DNA from 4 places in the Oenococcus oeni genome. Region 2 is predicted to be linked to each of the others. Evidence: predicted binding sites of a transcription regulator. Region 2 holds the regulator's gene; each other region holds the start of a gene.
The links. Region 2 encodes Rex, which represses fermentation and respiration genes when NADH is low (regulators of the CRP and FNR family bind a similar motif). Its sites were predicted from a motif close to TTGTGAANTANTTCACAA; they were not measured.
Positions count from the first base shown of each region.

Region 1: J3U91_RS01080 (NADP-dependent (R)-specific alcohol dehydrogenase) is a predicted target of Rex. The motif match lies at 2,651-2,668, and genes of this name have one in related genera.
Region 3: adhE (bifunctional acetaldehyde-CoA/alcohol dehydrogenase) is a predicted target of Rex. The motif match lies at 3,699-3,716, and genes of this name have one in related genera.
Region 4: adhP (alcohol dehydrogenase AdhP) is a predicted target of Rex. The motif match lies at 2,846-2,863, and genes of this name have one in related genera.

Region 1 covers NZ_CP084701.1:204,895-210,284, reverse strand. The annotation lists gene J3U91_RS01095 (TetR/AcrR family transcriptional regulator) at 1-54, opposite strand, end outside; gene J3U91_RS01090 (NADPH-dependent F420 reductase) at 153-776, shown strand; gene J3U91_RS01085 (aldo/keto reductase) at 866-1,783, shown strand; gene J3U91_RS01080 (NADP-dependent (R)-specific alcohol dehydrogenase) at 1,844-2,605, opposite strand; gene J3U91_RS01075 (proline iminopeptidase-family hydrolase) at 2,977-3,855, opposite strand; gene J3U91_RS01070 (hypothetical protein) at 3,947-4,234, opposite strand; gene J3U91_RS01065 (O-acetylhomoserine aminocarboxypropyltransferase/cysteine synthase family protein) at 4,328-5,390, opposite strand, start outside.
Region 2 covers NZ_CP084701.1:1,371,079-1,376,468, reverse strand. The annotation lists gene rimI (ribosomal protein S18-alanine N-acetyltransferase) at 1-417, shown strand, start outside; gene tsaD (tRNA (adenosine(37)-N6)-threonylcarbamoyltransferase complex transferase subunit TsaD) at 414-1,439, shown strand; gene J3U91_RS07235 (redox-sensing transcriptional repressor Rex) at 1,523-2,188, shown strand; gene J3U91_RS07230 (GroES family chaperonin) at 2,301-2,576, shown strand; gene groL (chaperonin GroEL) at 2,580-4,214, shown strand; gene pnuC (nicotinamide riboside transporter PnuC) at 4,365-5,135, shown strand; gene rpsD (30S ribosomal protein S4) at 5,220-5,390, opposite strand, start outside.
Region 3 covers NZ_CP084701.1:749,265-754,654, reverse strand. The annotation lists gene J3U91_RS03990 (glycoside hydrolase family 73 protein) at 24-899, opposite strand; gene adhE (bifunctional acetaldehyde-CoA/alcohol dehydrogenase) at 971-3,667, opposite strand; gene J3U91_RS03980 (acetate/propionate family kinase) at 3,829-5,022, opposite strand; gene J3U91_RS03975 (class I SAM-dependent methyltransferase) at 5,029-5,390, opposite strand, start outside.
Region 4 covers NZ_CP084701.1:488,058-493,447, reverse strand. The annotation lists gene J3U91_RS02510 (thiolase family protein) at 1-242, opposite strand, end outside; gene J3U91_RS02505 (hypothetical protein) at 316-1,497, shown strand; gene adhP (alcohol dehydrogenase AdhP) at 1,545-2,603, opposite strand; gene J3U91_RS02495 (DNA-deoxyinosine glycosylase) at 3,017-3,568, opposite strand; gene J3U91_RS02490 (DUF488 domain-containing protein) at 3,519-3,932, opposite strand; partial or broken gene J3U91_RS02485 (ISL3-like element IS1165 family transposase) at 4,367-5,390, shown strand, end outside.

The DNA.
Region 1 (5,390 bases), 700 kb from region 2:
TTTTTCTTTTTGTAAATCCCCTTTGTTGCTTTTCTTCATTTTTTCATTGACCATTCAATTTAATAATATAACATCTTTTCTTCATATGAAAATTATTCACTAATCATGAGACTTGAAAATGGGTAATATATTCTGTATTGGAGGTAATTATTATGAAAATTGCTTTTATCGGCAGCGGCCACGTAGGACAGGTCCTTGCCAAACTTTTTATTAAGGCAGGACATTCTGTCGTTCTCACAAATCGTCATGGAAAAGATAGTCTGCTTCCAGTTACTAGTAAATTAGGGTCTGCTGCACAAGCAGCCGATATCAACTCACTGGGAGACGATCTAGATTTGTTTGTTTTAGCAATTCCTTTTAATGGAGTTAATGATCTTGATGACAATCTCTTAAAAGGAAAGAAAGTAATTGATGCAAGCAATTATTTTCCCCAGCGTGACGGACGGATTCCAAAGCTGATTAATCATGAAATTTCAAGCTCTCAAATGCTTGCTGATTACTTTAAGGTGTCCACAATTGTCAAGGCTTTTAATACGATACCGGTTTCTGAATTGGAAGGCTTGGCCAACTTTGAAAATAAAAGTGAACGAATAGCAATTCCGATCGCCGGCGATGATGTTAAATTTAAAAACATAGTTGCCGAATTAATCGACCAAATTGGATTTAATGCTTATGATGCTGGTAATTTGAAAAATAGTTTTACTATTCAAGCCGACGGACCTGTTTTCGGATTAACAGTCGATAAAAAAGAATTGTCGAAAAAATTGAATAAATGAAATAAAAAATAATGATATGTTTATTCCCAGAAAAGGCTTTCATAACTCGGGCGTATAATTAAATTAACTAACGTTTTAGGAGGCATCTGATGACTAAAGAGATACAGATTGGTAAAAGCGAAGTAAAGACCGGAAAACTCGGACTCGGTACAAATAAAGTCGGTGGCCATAATCTTTTCAACGATTTGCAGGATTCCGATGGAAGCCAAATAATCGAGGAAGCTTTGAAGGAAAATATTTCATTACTGGACACTGCTTTTATGTACGGATTAGGTAGATCCGAAGAAATTATTGGTCAGGTATTACGGGCACATGACCGCTCCAAAGTTATTTTAGCTACAAAAGCTGCTCAAGACCCGAACGATGGCTTGCATTTAAATAACAAACCGGACTTTTTAAAAGCGTCTGTGGATAGTGCTTTAAAACGTTTAAAAACTGATTATATCGACATTTTCTATATCCATTTTCCAGATGAAAAAACACCAAAAGACGAAGCCGTCGAAGCTTTAGCCGAGGAAAAGAAGGCTGGCAAGATTCGTGCAATTGGTGTATCGAATTTTTCTTTGACGCAAATCAAAGAAGCAAATAAAAATCATCAAATTGATATTGTAGAAGATAACTACAGCCTTGTTCATCGAGATGCCGAAAAAAATCTCTTTCCCTATCTTAAAGAAGAGGGCATCTCTTTTGTTCCCTATTTTCCTTTGGCTTCCGGTCTTTTAACTGGAAAATATACAATAAATGATCAACCAAAATTTAAAAAATTCTCAACAGCAGAATACGAAAAAATTATTCATGCTCTCGATAAAGTTAGGGATCTAGCCAAGGAACACGACTCGACGATTTCTCAGATAATCTTAGCTTGGTATATTGCGAATCCAAATATTGGCGTTGTTATTCCAGGCGCAAGAAAAGCTGAACAGGTCAAAAGCAACGCTCAGGCTTTAAAAATTAATTTAAGCAATCAGGAATTCCAACAAATAGATCAGTTATTTCGGGAATTTTAAAAAACTCCGGCGGTTAAAAACGCTGGAGTTTTTTTAAAACAAATGTTTTATCTGTTTAAATTATTGAGCAGTATAACCACCGTCAACCGTGAATTCAGAACCGGTTGCAAATTTAGCCTCTTCCGATCCCAAATAAACCGCTAACCAACCGATGTCTTCAGGATCACCGATATGGCCCATTGGCGTCTTGGTCCTTTCACTCATAGCCTTTTCAAAACCATCCATGTCTTCAACCAAAGGGGTTTTAATATATCCTGGATGAATGGTATTAATTCTCAAGTTGTAATCATTTTGTGCGCAATAGATTGCAGCTGATTTAGTCATGATCCGCAAAGCTCCTTTGGTCGCATTATATGCAAACAAATTCGGATCGCCAACCAAGCCTTCGATACTCGACATATTAATTATAGAGGCGTCTCCGCTTACCGGATGTTTCATATTGATAACGCCATAATGAGTACCAAAGTAGACACCGTCCAGATTAACTGCCATCGTTTGCCGCCACTGGGCATAATCGGTGTGTTCAACATCGCCGGGAACACCAATTCCGGCATTATTCACAAGAATATCGACTTTCCCAAATTCCGCAATCACGTCGGCGAACAATTTTTTCCAGCCCTCTTCGTTAGAAGCATCGTGAACAACAAACTTAGCATTTTTAGGGTTGCTCAAATGCTTGAATGCTTCTTCACCAATTTTTTGGCGACGACCTGTAAAGACTACCTTGGCCCCCTCTTTTAAATACAAATCGACAATCGATAAACCGATTCCTAGCGTTCCGCCGGTTACGATGGCGACCTTTCCTTTTAAACGATCTACCATATTGAATACCTCCAAATTCTTTCTGTGAATAATTTTACAATCTATTTGTTAAAAAGTAAACAATTAATAATAAATAAAGATTAAAAATAAAAAAAACACCGGTTCAATTTTTACCGGTGTTTTTTTGATATCTGATTAGTTTTTAATCTCGTAAATACTGTAAATCGCTGTTTGATCATGATTTTTAAAGTATTTATTAGCAAAATCGGAGGCATGCTCGATACTATCGAACTCCTTGTTAGCCAGTCCTGGTTTCTTTTCCTTAATAAACCAATCGTTTTTGATATCATATATTCCGAATGTAATAGGCTTAACCTTCTTTCCCTTACTTCCATCATATAGCCTATCAGCAAAAAGATCAAACGAAGCGCTTAATTGGTTAAAAATTGGTTCAGTTGTTGAAAGAAATATTCAGGGTTATCGCGGAGCGACACGTGTGTCGCATCAGGAATAATTTCAAGTTTCCCGTTTGGCAGTTTATCGGCCATCACTCGAGCTTTCTTGGGACTGATCATATCTTGATCGCCAACCAATATCAAAGTTGGTGTTTTAATTCGATATAACTTATCAGAAACATTCCAACCGCTCATCATGCCTTCTGTATGAAAAGGATTCGTTCCCATCATGTAATTAGCAACTTGGTAATTGCTGATATCAATCGCATGCTTGCTTTGACTTTTGGAAAAACGAGAATAGTAATCATTATAAAATTTTTCCATAAATTGATTAAAAAGTGGATCGTCTAATTCGCCTTTTTTTGCTTCAGTAAAAACATACTTGGCTTCGTCTTTTGACAAAACCTTGGCCACTTCATCCTTCATCCGATCGGTAAAATCGCTTTCTCGGTCAGACATCCCTACAATCACCAATTTATCAAGATTACCCGGATATTTAAGTGCATATTCCAAAGCAATCATTGCACCCCATGAATAACCAAGCAGAATAAATTTGTCATATTCAAGTTGGCGGCGAACTTCTTCCAATTCATTGACGAAATATTCAATTCTTAAGTACTTTTTCGCTAATTTAGGATCGCTAAAATCAGGTTGATCAGAATACCAAGAACCAAGTTGGTCATAAGAAGTTATTTCAGCATTCGGAACGCCCAAGGGCAGCGTTTCAAAAGATTCATGAGTTTCTCCGGGCCCACCATGAACAGCAATTATTTTACTTTTTTTACCAGAATTTTCAGTGTGCGACCAAAGATGAAAACCACTTGTAAGGGTTAAGATATGTGTGCCATTTTTCATACATTAAGCATAATAAAAAAAGAATAAAATTTAATAAAAAATCCCGAACTTTTGATAATTCGAGATTTATTCAAATTTTTTATTTTGCTAATTATTTTACTTTAGCCCAAGTTCTCAAATCACTAAAGGTCTTCTTCGCATCCTGTGGTTCATCCTTTTCCAACTCATCAATTCGAGCGGAAACCTTTTTGCTATCAACCTTTGGATACTCGTCAATCTTTTCTGATTTGTGAACATCTGCGTTATCATAGATCGATTTAAGCAAATACCTTTCAACGTTTTTGTCTTCATCGGCATTCAATGAATCGATATTCTTGGCCAACATAATGGACAAACCTTCAACATTTAATTTCTCTGCTTCTGCTTCTGCTAATGCCATTTGTTTTCCTCCATACCTCATATAATAAACAATAGTCAGTAAAGGTCAAATAAACAATCATCATCCTTAAACGAATAAATTTTGTTCGATTTTTTAAACTTTTGTCAAAGCTTGATCCAAGTCGGCAATCAAATCTTCGACATTTTCAATGCCAATCGAAACCCTGATTAAATCCAGTGTAATCCCAACAGCTTTTAATTGTTGATCATTTAACTGTGCATGAGTCGTTGATTTCGGATGAATAATTAGTGATTTTGCATCGCCAACATTTGCCAGTAAAGAAAAAATTTTCAGATTGTCGATTAAAGTTTCCGCTCCTGATTCACCGGACTTCAAACCAAAAGTAAAGATTGATCCGCTCCCTTTGGGAAAATACTTTTTCGCCAACGCTTTGTATTTTGAGTTTTCGGTTTCCGGATAGGAAACCCATGCAACCTTCGAATGCTGCTGCAAGTAATCAACTATTTTACGAGTATTCGAGACATGACGTTCAATCCTTAAAGAAAGTGTTTCGAGCCCCTGCAAAAAATACCAAGCGGACTGTGGCGATAGAGTTGCTCCGGTATCGCGCAGATGTTCCGCCCGAATTTTTGTTGTAAAAGCCGCACCCTTTAGATCGGACCAAATCAGGCCGTTATATGAAGCAGTCGGATTCACAAAATCGGGATAACGATTCGATGCCTGATAATCAAAATCGCCTTTCTCAACGACAACGCCGCCAATTGTTGTGCCGTGTCCGCCGATAAATTTCGTAGCCGAATGGACGACTATATCAATGCCATAATCAAAGGGACGAACCAGAAAAGGAGTTGCGAAGGTCGAATCAACAACCGTAATAATTTTATATTTTTTCGCAATTGCTGCAACAGCTTGAAAATCAACGATATTAATTGCTGGATTACCAAGGCTTTCAAAGAAAATCGCTTTGGTGTTTTCTTTAATAGCTGCTTGAAAATTTGCCGGATCATCAGGATCAACAAAAGTTGTTTCAATTCCAAGCTTTTTTAAAGTTTCACTGAATAATTCATAGGTACCGCCATAGAGTGTCGATGCCGAAACAATGTGGTCGCCGGCCCCAGCAACATTTAAAATTGCCGCGGTAACGGCAGCGGCCCCCGAAGCCAAAGAAATCGCACTGCTTCCGCCTTCTAAAGCG
Region 2 (5,390 bases):
AAAAAATTAGTCGCGATTGAAGAGGCTGTTTATACCGGCTCCGCCCCTTGGAATCAATTTGCTTTTGTTTCGGAAATCAATCAAGGCCGCGGCAATTTGTATTTGTCGGCCAATGTTGGTGGACAGGCGATTGCTTTCATTGGTATCTCTTATCGCAAACGGCAACATGATTTGCACATTACGAATATTGCCGTGCTGCCGATTTGGCAAAACAAAGGACTTGGCAGTTACTTGATTAAGTTTGCCGGGCAATTGGTTAAAGAAAACAATCTGGGAATTCTGTCTTTGGAAGTTCGCCGTTCAAATAGAAAAGCGCGTAAGCTTTATGAAACGCTCGGTTTTAAAGAGATACAGGAATTGCCCAGTTATTACGATGATGATCATGAGGATGCAATTGAGATGGAATGGTGCTTATGAATGAGAAAACAGATGATATAATATTAGCCTTTGAATCTTCAGCCGATGAAACGAGTGCGGCAGTTGTTAAAAACGGTAATACAATTCTCAGCAATGTTGTCGCCACTCAAATTGCCAGCCACCAAAGGTTTGGTGGAATCGTTCCCGAAGTTGCCAGCCGCCATCATCTAGAATGGATCAATCGCGTAACGGAAGAAGCTTTGACAAAAGCCGGTATTAATGATCCTGAACGGCAATTGTCCGCGGTGGCAGCAACTTACGGTCCTGGTTTAGTTGGATCTTTATTGGTTGGTCTGATGGCAGGGAAAACATTTGCTATGGTCCATCATTTACCTTTTATTGCCGTTAACCATTTAGCCGGGCACATCAGTGCAGCCAACTTTGTCAAAGCAACGGTTTATCCGGCATTGGCAATTATGGTTTCCGGAGGTCATACGGAATTACTTTGGATGGAAAAAGAGAATACTTTTCAAATCATCGGTACAACGCTTGATGATGCTGCCGGCGAAGCATTTGATAAAGTTGGTCGGATTCTTGGCCTTAAATATCCAGCTGGCAAAGAAATTCAAGAAATGGCTGGTCACGGTAAGGCTGTTATTAAATTTCCAATTGCACATACCGAAGACGATTTTGATTTTTCTTTTTCCGGTTTGAAATCATCTGTATTAAACTACGTTCACCATCACGAACAGGTCTCAGAAGAATTCAATAGGAACGATGTTGCTGCAAGTTTTCAAAAAGCAGTCGTTGAAGCAATTACCGAAAAGAGTAGATTGGCAATTGAAAAGTTTCAACCAAAGCAGCTATTGCTCGGTGGCGGCGTTGCTGCCAACTTGGCTTTACGAACTGCTTTTGAAAATTTATCGAAAGAATATAAAATTGAACTTACGGAAGCACCGATTAAATTATCCGGTGATAATGCAGCAATGATCGGTGCAGCTGCTTATCTTAATTACAAACAGAGATTATTTGCACCACTTGATTTGAATGTTGATCCATCTTTAAATTTTGCAAGAATGTGAGCATTTCACAATTTTTGTGATCTTTTTATCTAATTCGTTTACAATTAATATATCTTAGGTCAATGAAAGGATTTGAATATACTATGACTGCTGATACACAGATACCACGCGCAACCGCTCAACGTTTGCCGATTTATTATTATTATTTATCCTCGCTGCATGAAGCAGGCATAAAGCGGATCAATTCAACAGAAATTTCCGAGGCGATCAAATTTGACGCAGCCACGGTTCGTCGTGATTTTTCTTATTTTGGAGCTCTTGGAAAGCGTGGATTCGGTTATGATGTTTCGGCTTTGCTGGATTTCTTTAGCAAGGTTTTGTCTCAGGACAAGCTTAATAAAGTTGCCGTGGTCGGAACTGGTAATTTAGGCCAAGCTTTGATGAAATACAACTTTGTTCATTCAAGCAACATTCAGATTGTAATGGGATTTGATGTCGATCCAAAGAAAAAGGAACTGAAGATCGATAATGAAAAGGGTGAAACGATCCCGGTCTATTCGATTGGCGATTTAAAAAGCGAATTAAATAAAGAAAATGTTATGATTGCAATTCTGACGGTTCCCGGAAAATCCGCCCAGGAAGTTACCGACCAATTGGTTGATGCCGGTATTAAGGGCATTCTAAACTTCTCTCCGATTAGAATCACGGTTCCAAATAGTGTCAGGGTCCAGCATGTTGATTTAACGACCGGGATGCAGACTTTGATTTATTTCGTTGATAATTTTGAAAACATTAAAAGTGCCAAATAGGCATTATTCAATTTAATTTTAAAAAGGTCAGACTTTGTCAAAAAGTTTGACCTTTTTTGACCAATTGCGTTATAATTTTACGCGGAACAAATTAAAAGGAGGTTTTACATACATGATCAAACCATTAGGCGATCGAATTGTTCTTAGTATTGACCAACCTGAAGAAGAAAAGGTTGGCGGAATTTTAATTGCAAATAATGCCAAAGAAAAACCAGTGATGGGTTCTGTTGTGGCAATTTCGGAGACAAGTGTTGGAGATTCAAAAGCTCCCAAGTCTGTTAAAGTCGGCGATAAAGTTATGTTTGATAAATATGCCGGTTCTCAAGTTACGATCGACGGGGAAGATTACCTCATTGTTCACGAAAAAGATATTTTGGGGGTATTGTAATATATGGCTAAAGAAGTACGCTTTTCTGAAGATGCTCGCACTCGTATGCAAGCTGGAATCGATAAATTAGCGGATGCCGTTAAGACAACGATCGGTCCTAAGGGTCGCAATGTTGTTTTGGAGCAAAGCTATGGAACACCAACAATTACCAATGATGGTGTCACAATTGCGAAAGCTGTCGAGTTGGACGATCATTATGAAAACATGGGAGCCAAGCTTGTTACGGAAGCAGCTTCCAAAACTAATGATGTCGCTGGTGATGGAACAACTACAGCAACTGTTTTGACTCAAGCTATTGTTAATGAAGGCTTGAAAAATGTTACAGCTGGTGCTAACCCAGTTGGTATCCGTAGTGGAATTGAAAAAGCAACTGCAGCCGCAGTTGCTGGTTTAAACAAGAATTCCCACGAAGTTGAGGATTCATCTTCTATCCAACAGATTGCTTCTATTTCTGCTGCTAATGAAGAAATTGGTAAATTAATTGCCGATGCCATGGAAAAAGTTGGTCATGATGGTGTCATCACGATTGAAGAGTCCAAAGGTATCGAGACCGAATTGGATGTCGTTGAAGGTATGCAGTTTGATCGTGGATATATGAGCCAATACTTTGTTACCGATAATGACAAAATGGAAACAAATTTGGACAATCCATATCTTTTGATTACTGACCAAAAGATTGGCAACATCCAAGATATTCTGCCAGTTTTGCAAAGCGTTGTCGAACAGGGACGTTCTCTTTTGATTATCGCGGACGACATTACTGGAGAAGCTCTTCCTACTTTGGTATTGAATAAGTTGCGTGGAACCTTTAATGTTGCTGCTGTTAAGGCTCCTGGATTTGGTGATCGTCGCAAGGCTCAGTTACAGGACATTGCAATTTTGACCGGTGCAACGGTTGTTACTGAGGATCTTGGTTTACAACTTAAAGATGTAACTATTGACCAATTGGGACAAGCCAATCGTGTAACTATCACAAAAGACAAAACGACAATTGTCGAAGGCAAAGGCGACAAGACTGCTTTGGCTGATCGAATCAAGTCGATTCGTCAAGAAATCGATTCGACTACTTCGGACTTTGATCGCGAAAAGCTCCAGGAGCGTCTTGCTAAATTAGCTGGTGGCGTCGCTGTTGTTAGAGTTGGTGCTGCAACTGAGACCGAATTAAAAGAAAAGAAGTATCGGATTGAAGATGCTTTAAATGCCACTCGTGCTGCCGTTGAAGAAGGCTTTGTTGCAGGTGGGGGAACCGCATTTGTTAATATAATTCCTGAAGTTAAGAAAGTTGCTGATTCATTACAAGGCGATGTTGCTACCGGTGCAAGAATTGTTCTTCGTGCCCTAGAAGAGCCTTTACGCCAAATTGTTGAAAATGCCGGTTTGGAAGGCTCGGTTATTGCTCAACGTGCTAAGAGCGAAAAACCAGAAGTTGGTTTCAATGCTGCGACAGGTGAATGGGTTAACATGATTGATGCTGGAATCGTTGATCCAACCAAAGTTACTCGTTCTGCTTTGCAGAATGCCGCTTCTGTTTCAGCTATGATTTTGACTACCGAAGCAGTTGTTGCCGAGCTTCCTAAGAAAGACGCTCCAGCTGCTCCAGCTGCTCCTAATGCTGGCGGTATGCCGGGAATGATGTAAAATTCTCTATTTTTAATTAAGTTTTTTAATGATAGTAAAGTTAATTGAATAAATTTAAATTACTGTTTTAAATCCTGATTTCGATCAGGATTTTTTTGTTACTCTTAATAACGCGCGCTCGCGTATAGAACAAAAAATTGGAGGAATTATATGGAGCAACAACATACTTTTAAAGATTTATTTAAACCATCTTGGTACATTCACCAAATGTCTGGTTGGTCAACATCGTCATACATACTCTTGCTATTTGGCTATCTTTTTATTGCATGGCAAACATTTAGCGCACCCTTGAACGCAATTGCAATTTGGACTTTTGTAGCCGCTATTTTAGGCTTCACTACAACACTTGCAATTACGAATACACGTCCCTTAAATGGAGTTTTTGGGTTGATTTCCGCATTAATTTATATTGTGGTTGCAATCCACGCTAAAAACCCTTCTGATGCGATTCTTCAGGGAGTTTATATTGTTCTACTTGACATACCTGTTTTGATTTCACCAAATTGGGCGATTGATGTTGAAAAGAAAGTACGCAAGATTTCCGAAGTCGGAGCTCGTAATGAGAAACATGATTCGTCTTATTGGTACAAAATGTTTTCAGTGGTTTTCTTTGCAGCTTGGATTGTCTTATATTTCTTTGAGATTTATATTACCAAGACACCTCGCCCGATTATCGATTCGTTCACTGCGGCGATCGGAATAACTGGAGCACTTTTAACAACTTTGCGTTTTTCAGAGTCTTATTACTTTTGGATTATTCAGGGAGCGGCCCAAGTTGCATTGTGGGGAGTTACTGCTGTTCAAGGAGATGCCTCACTGGTCCTCTTCTTCACTTACATGCTTTATTTGGCCAATGATGCCGTTGCATTGCTGGACAAAAAAATAGCTTGGTTCCACCATACGGTTAAAACAAGCAATTGAAAAAACTAAGAAGCCGAAGGGCTTCTTTTTTTGTATATTTTTGTAAAAAAAAGAACCACCATCAGGTGATTCTTAATTAATAAATTAACCAAGACGGTTGTAATATTCAACGATTAGAGATTCGTTAATATCAGCACCAAGTTCTTCACGTTCTGGATAACGAGTTAACTTTCCTTCCAGCTTATCTGCATCGAACTCAACAAAGGGAGTGTTGTTCAATGAAGCCTCTACCGAGTTAAGGATTGGAACGATTTT
Region 3 (5,390 bases), 620 kb from region 2:
CCCAGGTTAATTAACCTGGGTTTTTAATTATCGTATTGATTCAATTTGTACGTTTTAATTAACGTAATAAGTTTATTAGCATAATCTGGATCGGTTGCATAACCATCTTTAACCAATGCTTTAGCGGCAGCTGAATAATCGCCGGCTGCCAGAACATCTTTAAATTGTGTTGAATTTGTCTCAGTACCGTTAGCAATGAATTTAGCATGCGCCAGCATACTATCATGCCAATTACTGTAAACAGCAAATTTATCTTTTTCCGTTACCCATTTCCCGTTAACATACTCTTTGGTCTCCAACTGAATACTTTTTTGACTGCCCTGAGCTTTAATTCCGTAGTAATTATTATATTTCGAAGCCAAAGTGCTTGTGCCCCAATCAGATTCCAAAATTGTTTGAGCAAGATCGATCGAAGCCAAGACCTTGTATTTCTTTTGCAATTCCTGAGCATATTTAACGCGTTTTTTAATAAAAAGTTTGCGATAAACCTCGGTATTCGGTCCTTTAACTAAGCGTGAGTATATTTGGGGTATCGACTGGGATCTTTGCAGGTAATAAGTGCCTGCCTGTAATCCACTGCCGCCTTTGTCCAATGCGTACTTGGAAAAATCGAGCTCAGTTCTAACCAAACCGGCTTTTTTTAAATCCTTAGCCATATCTTGAACCGATGATCCGGTTTTTATTACAACAACCCGATAACTATTATCTTTTGAATCGATCGCAGAATATTCTTCCTGCAGTTGATTTTCCTGCATTTTATTATAAAAATTTGTTCCAAAAATAATAAGCAAAAATAAAATAATTAATACGATAATTATTCTTCTAAGTCGTCTGCTTTTTTGGCTTTTACTTCTTGTATTTTTTCTTCTCGTACCTGTTCTTTTTGTTTTTTTTTGCATGACAATTTAATCTTACTAGTTTTTCAAAGCAAAATAAAAAGAGATCCTGGTCAACAGGTATCCCTTTAAAATTAAAATTGGTCGATCAATAACTGCCTAATTTCAGCTAAATTCGGTTGTCGCGGATTTCCTGGCGTGCACTGGTCATCGTAAACAAGATCAACCAGTTGATCCAAAGAATGTTCAAAGCTCTTTTTATCGACTCCATTGCCGCTCAAAGTAATATCGACATCCAAGGCATCGGTTAATTCCTTGATTTTGGCGATAAGTTTTTCAACCAATTCGGCATCGTTCTTACCGCTGAGGCCAATATGGCGCGCAATATCGGCATAATCTTTTTGGGCTGTATAAACCTCATAACGAGGAAAAGGAGTCCGTTTGACGTTTCCGGTAACCGCATTAAATCGAATTACATGTGGCATCGCGATGCTGATTGCCAAACCATGAGGAAGACCGAACTCTCCACCGGTTTTATGGGCCAGTGAATGGTTTATGCCCAAGAAGGCGTTTCCGAAAGACATGCCGGCCAAAGTTGCAGCATAATGCATTTTTTCACGTGCCTCGGCGCCCCGATTAGTTGGGTGCTTTGGATCGTAATTATAGGAATCAACGATGTTTTCAAAAATCAGTTTGATTGCCTGTAAAGCCCACGGCCGTGTAAATTCAGAACTCATAACCGACACGTAGGATTCAAGCGAGTGAGATAAGGCGTCCAGTCCAGACCAAGCCAGGGTCCGTTTTGGTACAGTCATAACCAATTCAGGATCAACGATTGCAACTTGCGGAGTTAATTCATAATCGGCCAAAGGGTATTTAACGTGAGTTTCATCATCGGTGATAACCGAAAACGGTGTTACTTCCGAACCGGTACCCGAAGTTGTTGGAATAGCAACCAGTTGAGTCAAATTCTGATGTTCGAATTTAACAATCCGTTTCCGAATATCCATAAACTTTTGCTGCAATCCTTTAAACAATTCTTTAATATCGTCAATGTTTTCCAAAAAACCAATGTGGTCCGGTTCTTGAGAATATTCATAAAGAAAACGGGAAATCTTGGCAACATCCAAAGAGGAACCTCCTCCAAGAGCAATTACTGTATCCGGTTCGAACTCCTGCATTTGTTTTGCAATTTCAACAGCCTGACTCAAATAAGGATCCGGTTGAACAGAACTGTAAATACTTGTTTTAACCTGGTCGGGACGCAATTCGAATTGCTCAAGAATCCGATCGACGAATCCATATTTGACCAACGAATGATCGGTAATAACGAAAGCCCGATTGACGTTCGGTAATTCCTGCAGATAGGTAATGGCATTTTTCTCATAGTAGATATCTTTTGGAAGACGAACCCATTGAGGACGATTACGTCTGCGGGCAACCGTTTTGACATTCAACAAATCGTAAGTTGATAAATTATGTGACAATGAATTCTTCCCCCATGAACCAGTACCAAGCGTCATACTTGGACGCAATGCATCTGTATAAATATCGCCGACTCCACCTATTGAATCGGGCTGGTTAACCAAAATTCTAGATGCAGAAACTGCATCGGCATATTCTTTAACAAAGGGATCGTCTTGAGCGCCAATCTGGATTGCCGCATTATGACCAGCTCCTTGATAGTTCAAAAGTCTTTGAACAACTTTTATCGCTTCTTTACGATCAGCAGCTTTATAGACCGAAAGCAAGGGGCTAAGTTTTTCCGAGGAAAGTTTTTCGCCAATGTCGTCTTGATCCAACTCAAACAACAAAACATCTTTGCCCTTCGGCAAAGTAACACCGGCATGTTCAGCAATCCAACGGCCACTCATCCCGGCAACCGGACCATTAACTGCATGTTTATCGCTGAAAACAAAATCAGCGATCTTTTTGTAATCATCCTTCGGAACGAGATAAGTACCCTTTTCCTGCATTAATTTCATAAATTCGTCATAAACCGAAGCTTCGATAACTGCGGAATTCTCTGTAGCGCAAATCATTCCATTATCAAAACGTTTTGATAGCAACAAGTCTTCTGCCGCTCGACGAACACGAGCCGTATGGTCAATGAAAACAGCTCCATTTCCTGCCCCAACACCCATTGAAGGGTTTCCCGATGTTAATGCGGCATGAACCATAGAAGGGCCTCCAGTAGCCAAAATTGAAGCTATTTCAGGATTTTGCATCAAAGCAGTCGTATTTTCCAAGGAAGGCGTTTCGATCCACTGAATGAAATCTTTCGGTGCTCCAGCTTTTCTAGCCGCCTGGTAAACAATTTTCGCAGCCGCTACAGACGATTTTTGTGCTTGCGGGTGAAAAGCAAAAATGATCGTATTACGTGTCTTAGCGGTTAACAATGATTTAAAAATCGTGGTAGACGTTGGATTTGTCGTTGGAACAATTCCGGCTAAAATCCCAAGTGGTGCAGCTAACTGAACTTTGCCAGTGATTGGGTCTTCATCAATTACGCCAACTGTTTTGTCATTTTTAATCGTGTTATATACAGATTCCGAGGCAAAACGATTTTTCGTATCTTTGTCTTCAACAACTCCTCTTCCAGTTTCATTTCGAGCAAAGTGTGCTAATTCCAAAGAATGTTCGGAACCAGCTAAAGCCATTGCGGCAACAATTTTGTCAACTTGTGATTGACTATATTGAGAGAATTCTAATAATGCCTGTCTTGATTTATCGACTAATTCTCCAATGTATTTTTTTGCTGTCTCCTTTTTGTCTTTAAGTTCGTCGGAAGTCAGTATCTTTTTAGTAATCTTCTTCGTTTCAACTGCCATAAGTTCTCCTTTGTAACAAGTCACATTTTAATTGTGAACTTATTAACAATAATAATCTAAAACTTCACAATCTGAATGTCAAGCAAATATTGTAAAAAAAATCACTATCTTTAGTTATTTTTTAAGAGCAAAGAAAAACCGCCAAGTTGGCGGTAGAATGATTACTTCATCAAATTTTGTACATCACGAGCAATTTCGAGTTCCTCATTGGTTGGAATTACATATGCAGCCATTTTGGAATCATCAGTTGTAATCTTTGTTTCGACTCCATGCTTATCATTTGCATCTTCATCGAGTTTAATGCCCAAGAAAGCCAGACGATCGATAATCATTTTCCTGATTGGAACCGAATTCTCTCCAATTCCGGCCGTGAAAACAAGCGCATCAGCTCCCTTTAATTCAAAATAATATTGACCGATATAATCAACTACACGACCGACAAACATATCAATAGCCAATTTAGCATGATCGTTAGTATCATAAACATCCAACAAATCACGCATATCACTTGAAATTGTTGACACACCCAGTAATCCGGATTTTTGGTTAAGAACATTTAGCATTTCCTGATCGGAAATATCTTCTTTTGCTTTAACGTAATCAATCAATGAGACGTCAACATCCCCTGAACGAGTCGCCATAACCAATCCGGCCAAAGGCGAAAATCCCATCGAGGTATCAAATGATCGACCATTCTTAATGGCCGTTACAGACGCTCCGGCTCCTAAATGCAAAGTAATCAGTTTAAGTTCTTCTAGGGGTTTCCCAATTAATTTAGCAGCCTGTTCGGAAACGTATTTATGGGAAGTTCCGTGAGCTCCATACCTACGAACACCGTATTTCGTATAGTACTCATAAGGAACCGCATACAAGTAATTCTCTTTCGGCATCGTTTGATGGAAAGCTGTATCAAATACGGCAACTTCGGTTGCATCGGGGATTATTTTGGAAAAAGCCCTGATGCCCATAGCGTTCGCAGGATTATGGAGTGGAGCGTAAGCAGCCAAACGTTCAATTTTATTCAGCACTTCATCGTTAATTAATACAGATTTATTGAACCATTCACCCCCGGCAACAACACGGTGGCCAATTCCTTTGATCTCATTAAAATTATCAACGATTCCAAACTTTTTAAATTGAGAAAGCATCAAGTTGATAGCATCCTCGTGATTTTTAAAAGCCTGACGGCTCTTATGTTTTTCGCCATTGAATTTAATCGTGACATTATCGTCTTGATCCAGGCTGCCACCGATTCTTTCAATCAGTCCTTCGGCGATAACACTCTCTTCGGGCATATTAAGCAATTTGAACTTCAATGAAGACGAGCCGGCATTTACCGATAAAATTTTTGTCATATTACCTCACAAATTTTCCTTTTTCCAGGTTTCAAGTTGAGAAACAAATTTGGAAAAATCTTCTTTATTTGAAAGCTCAGGGATTTGAGCAAGCAAAACCTGAGCCGTTACTTTTTCATTATCCACTTTTCGACGCAAAATTAGAAGACTGGAACGCATTTCCGAATGTTTGAAAAGCTTTGTCGGTAATTCAATAATTGCCAACAGGGCCATATTTTTGTTCTTTTTCAATATCTCGGCAAAAGAATTGGATTGAAGATCGGAATTATTAACCAACAAAATTGCTGATTCGCCTACTTTCAAATTGCTCGCTTTAAAAAAATGATTCATTTCGGCAGCAAAATCAATTCCCAAAATTCTGCTAACGA
Region 4 (5,390 bases), 880 kb from region 2:
CTGGGAATTGAAAAGGGAATACCGGCTAGACGAGCTGCTTGACGAGCAGGATTCTGCCCGACGCCTGCTTGAATAACATTACCCATATAAATTTCATCTATTTCCTCGGCAGATATTTCTGAACGCTTAAGCAGTGATTTAATAACCGTTGCTCCGAGTTCAACAGCCGTTTTATTTTTTAAAACGCCGCCAAATTTTCCGATCGGTGTTCGAACCGCACTTAAAATAAATACTTTTTGCATATGCAAATATTTTACGCCATATGCAGGAATAATTGAGATTATAGGAATTTACCAATTGAATTAGAATTAAGTAATGAATAAAAATGAGCAGGTAAATATCTCGATTCCAAAAAGAGCCTTTGACAAACTATATTTGAATAATGGCGGTAAAAATAAGCTCCTGGCAAGAATCGATCATAATCGAATTATTCTTCAAGCCAAAGAAACAAAAACAGAGGCACAAACACAATCACTTCGCTGGTTTATGGTTCCCGGCCTATTAGCCGGATTCGTCGCACTGGTCAATTTTTTTATTCAAAAAACAGACTACGTTAAATTATCAGGTGCCAACTCAATCAGTCAAATTACAATTTATTTAGCTGCTCTATTCGGATTTATTACTTTTTTAATCGCATTATTGTTACTAGGCAGAAAACAGTTGGTCATTACAAGTCGATTAGCAAAATTTCGCTCAATCACAACTCTGTCGATTGCGTTTACGTTGCTTGATTTTTCTTTAACTTCCTATTTCTTTTATTTCGTTGATTTGGCCTTTCACGGCGTTATTTTGGATCGGTACACAAGTTCTGCTTTGATTGCCGGCTTTGTCGGGATAGCAAGTTATTTAATGATGAACGCAGCTCAGTCAATTGATTTTTCAACAATCACAACAATTCTGATTTTCACACTTGTTGGCGGAATTTTTTTCTCAATGATCAATAACAAGCATGAAGATTGGTGGCAAATTAATTTCTCTTATTTGGGGTCGAATTTATCAAATAACTGGTGGCAGTTCAATCTGACTTTAATCTTTTCCGCCATGATTATGTTGACTTTAATTGATTATATTTTTTCTTTAATTTTTCAAATCCCTCAGTTCTTTAACACACAAATGAAGGTCTTGCGTTTGCTCTTAGCGGCAACTTCAATCGTTTTTGGTTTAGTGGGTGCTTTCCAAAATAATCGATCGATTATTTGGTTACACGAACTGCATTGGTGGTCCGCCAACGCCCTTGTCATATTAGTATTAATTTTAATTATCGGTTTGAAATGGCTACTGCCGAATGCCACCCGTGAATTTCTTCTAACGGCTTATGGTTTTGCGGGATTGTTGGCACTTTCGGAAATTCTCTTTCAAACCGTGCATTATCTATCACTAACTGCCTTTGAGATTATTTCATTCAGCCTTTCTTTTGGTTTGCTGATTTTATTAATGCAGAATTTAAATACTTTGTATATTGAAAATGCCGAAATTTTTACTGTTGAGATCAAATAAAAAAAGTTCGCTTTAAGCGAACTTTTTTAAATGATTAAATATTTATCTCACATGTGAGTAAAATCAAAGACTTTGCGACCAGTGATCGTGCCCTCTTTCATTTCTTCAATCACATCATTAATATCATTCAAATCAACCTTTTCAACAATTGGGGTAACCTTACCTTCGGCGCCAAATTGGAAAGCTTCTTTCAAATCAGCTCTTGTTCCAACTAATGAGCCACGAACTTCGATCCCATCCAAAACAGTTTTAACAATATTAAGTTCCATATCGCCCTGCGGAAGAGCAACAGCAACAAGCTTGCCCATTGGCCGAAGCGAATCAACAGCCTGCTTGAAAGCTGCATCATTAACAGCCGTAACTTGGGCGTTGTGGACACCGCCAGTGTCCTTTTGAACTTCAGCAGCAACATCGATGCCGGGCTGCTTACGGTTAATCAAAACTTCAGCGCCACCTTCTTTAGCGGCTTCCAGCTTATCCGGATTTCCATCAATTGCAACAACATGGGCACCAAAAACATTATGAGCGTATTGAACAGCCAAATTGCCTAATCCGCCGGCACCATGTACAGATACCCACTGACCAGGTTTGGTTTCGCCGACTTTCAAAGATTTGTACATTGTAACTCCGGCACAAGTAATCGAAGAAGCCTGAGCCGGATCAAGTCCTTCAGGAACTTTAACTGCATATTTAGCATCGACAACAACCTGTTGAGCCATTGCGCCATCAACTGTATAACCGGAATTTCTTACCTTGCGACAAAAAGTCTCGTTACCGGATACACAATAGTCGCAAACACCACAAGCGTCATAGAACCAAGCGATTGAAACACGATCGCCAACCTTCAAATATTGGTCTGCCCCTTCGCCCAATTTAGAAACAATTCCAACTCCTTCATGTCCAACGACACGACGGAAATCTCCGTTGCGTTCGCCTAAAGTATTTGGATCGCCAAAATCTCCGCTTGCACAATGCAGATCGGTGTGGCAAAGACCACAATACTCAACATCTACCAATGCATCGCCAAAGCCTAATTCACGTGGTTTCCAATCATCTATCAGATCAACAAACCCATCATTTTTTTCACGAACAACTGCAGCTTTCATTTTTAGTTCTCGACTTTCTTTGAATATCTTAATTCCTTCTTTTGTAGCAAATAGAAAGACCATTAAATCACGATAATTAAGCACACCGACTAAAACAAACGAACAATTTGAAAGATTCTTATTTCTTCAAACAAAACCAAATAACAGATTATTTGTTTCCAGTAATCTGTGATTTTCTGTCACAAAAGATGGTTTTACTTTTCTAAATTTTTGAGGAATTCGTAAACTTGCACCCTGAAAGTTTGTACAAAAATTTACAAAGATAATATACCATATTATTGTGAAGAAATAAACATTGTGGAAGCGCTTACTTAGATATAATTAAAAAAACTGTCTCAATTCCCCAACAGTTCCCGATTAGTGATATAAAAAATTTGAACTAAAAACGGCAGTAGCAGTATTTGCGCTTCAGATCAGTCATTAAGAGCGTCTTTAACCAAATTCCAACGTTCCATAAAAATCGGTTTGGCCTGTGTGGCCCGATTAGCAGGAGAAGTCGAGGGCAAATAAACTGATTCTTGGCCTATTTTCGGCGCTGCCAATTTGTTAAAGAGCTCCGTGGCTTTTTTTCCTTCTGTAAAAATTGTCCTAATTTGAGAATTCTTTAAAATATCGGAAAAATCATTTGGAACAGGATTCTTAATTGTTGAATCCTGTGCTCCAATAATGTCGGCTTCCTTTAAAGTTATCCATATCGCAACACGATGTTTCAAAGCAAACGATAAACGCGCTTCTTTACTTTTTTCCGGTTCATCAACACCAAGCGTTTTTGCCAAAGTCGACCAAAATATATTCTGAGGGCTGCCATAGTAAAATCCGGAAGCCAAAGATTTCGGAGACGGTAAGCTGCCTAATAATAAAACTTTTGAATTCTCATCATAAATTGGCGGCCAGGGATGGATTACATGAATAAATTCAGATTTTGCTTTCTTGGTCGTCTTTATCAGGCTCCTTTTCCGGTTCATTTTTGCTGAAATCAAATCCTTGACGTTTTAAATAATCAGCCAAAACTTTAGCATTATTTTCATGATCATCTTTAGCTGCATACAATAAAACACTGTCCTCGTGGTCTCTTAAGGTCTGCAAGAAATCTTTGCTGGCGGGATTGCTCGAAAGCTCCGTTAAATAAATTGCCCTAAAAGCCATTTCATCAATATCGTGATCGTAAAACTGTTTGCGTAAATCTGCCGAAGGGGCAATATCTTTTGCCCATAAGTCGATTGCGGCTTTTTCCTTACTAACCCCACGGGGCCAAAGACTATCAATTAAAATTCGATAACCCTTTGATTCTGTTCCATAAATTCTCTCAATTTTGACCATATAAACCATTTTAGCGCGCTAAAAAAAATAAAAATATTCTTTATAAGACCTTTAAGATTGTCAAAAGAATTTCTTGCTTCTAAAGTTTTTATGACATTTATTTAATTTACGATATACAAATTATCAAAACATTTTCCCCTTTTTCTATTAATCTAGTATGTATTGCAAACTAGATGAAATTTTGTTAAATTATTAGTTGGCAATACAAGCTAGTGAAAGAAGGCGATAGTTTTGAAACAGGAAACGTCATCGCAAATGTTAAAAGGTATTCTTCAGGGCTGCTTGCTAATATTACTGACAAAAAAGGGTCTAGAATTTTTGGTGTTGGAAAGTATTTCCATTCCAAAAGTACTAGGCCCTTTTTGATAACAAAAAAAGGCATCTAAGCCTCCCTAGTGCTATGCTTTAAGCGACGAAACTCAAGATAAGCGGGGTAGGAATAGATATCCCAACTAGATAATACACTTAAATTACTGGGAATTACAGACACAAACATTCAGGTGTTCGGTACTCGTGATGAATTTCATGGTCGGGGCTCGGGTCGCAAAAAGTATTTGGTCATCCAGGCAGAGCTTACCTACACACTCAGGCGCTGTCCCAGCTGTGGATACAATACGTTGCACCCTAACGGACACAAGCTCACTCATGTCCACATTGCAGGACCCATGGACCGGCCCGTAATTCTAGAGCTAAACAAGCAACGCTGGCGTTGTAGTAACTGCCATAGCACTTGTACGGCCACCACTCCAGTGGTATCAACCAACCACGCCATCGGTCACGGACTAGCGACTCATGTGCTGAAGCTAGCCAGTAGTAAATCACTCCCGGCTAAGACTATCGCCAGTCTCACCGGTATTTCGACAAACTCAGTTCAGCGTATTTTGACGGCTAATATTCATCCACACGCGAGCCGCCGGTTACCGATTAATCTATGCTTTGATGAATTCCGTTCCACGCACGGCTCCATGTCGTTTATTTGCATTGACGCCGACACTCACAAATCAGTTAAAGTACTTAGCGACCGCCTTAATAGAACCATCAAACAGTTCTTTCTTAGTCAGTACAGCACCGCAGAACGGGCCGCGGTTCAACGCGTCATCATGGACATGAACGCCTCCTATCAGGCATTCGTGCACGAACTATTCCCTAACGCCGAACTCATTATTGATCGGTTCCACATTATTCAATTAATGGGCCGGACGATGGATACCATTCGCACTCAATGTTTAAAGCAACTCGACAAGCATTCGGGAATATAAAGTACTGAAATCACTATGGCGCCTATTCCACAAGGCCAACCCTGACGCACAAAAGAGCCGCTACCTCTTCGGCCTGAATGAGTACTCGACCGAACAGAACGCTATTGATATTGGAGCCGATACGTTTCCGGCCTTCAAAACAGCTTATGAAACCTACATCGATCTCCACGATGCTTTGATGGGGCGTCACGCTGATGAACTCAAGAAT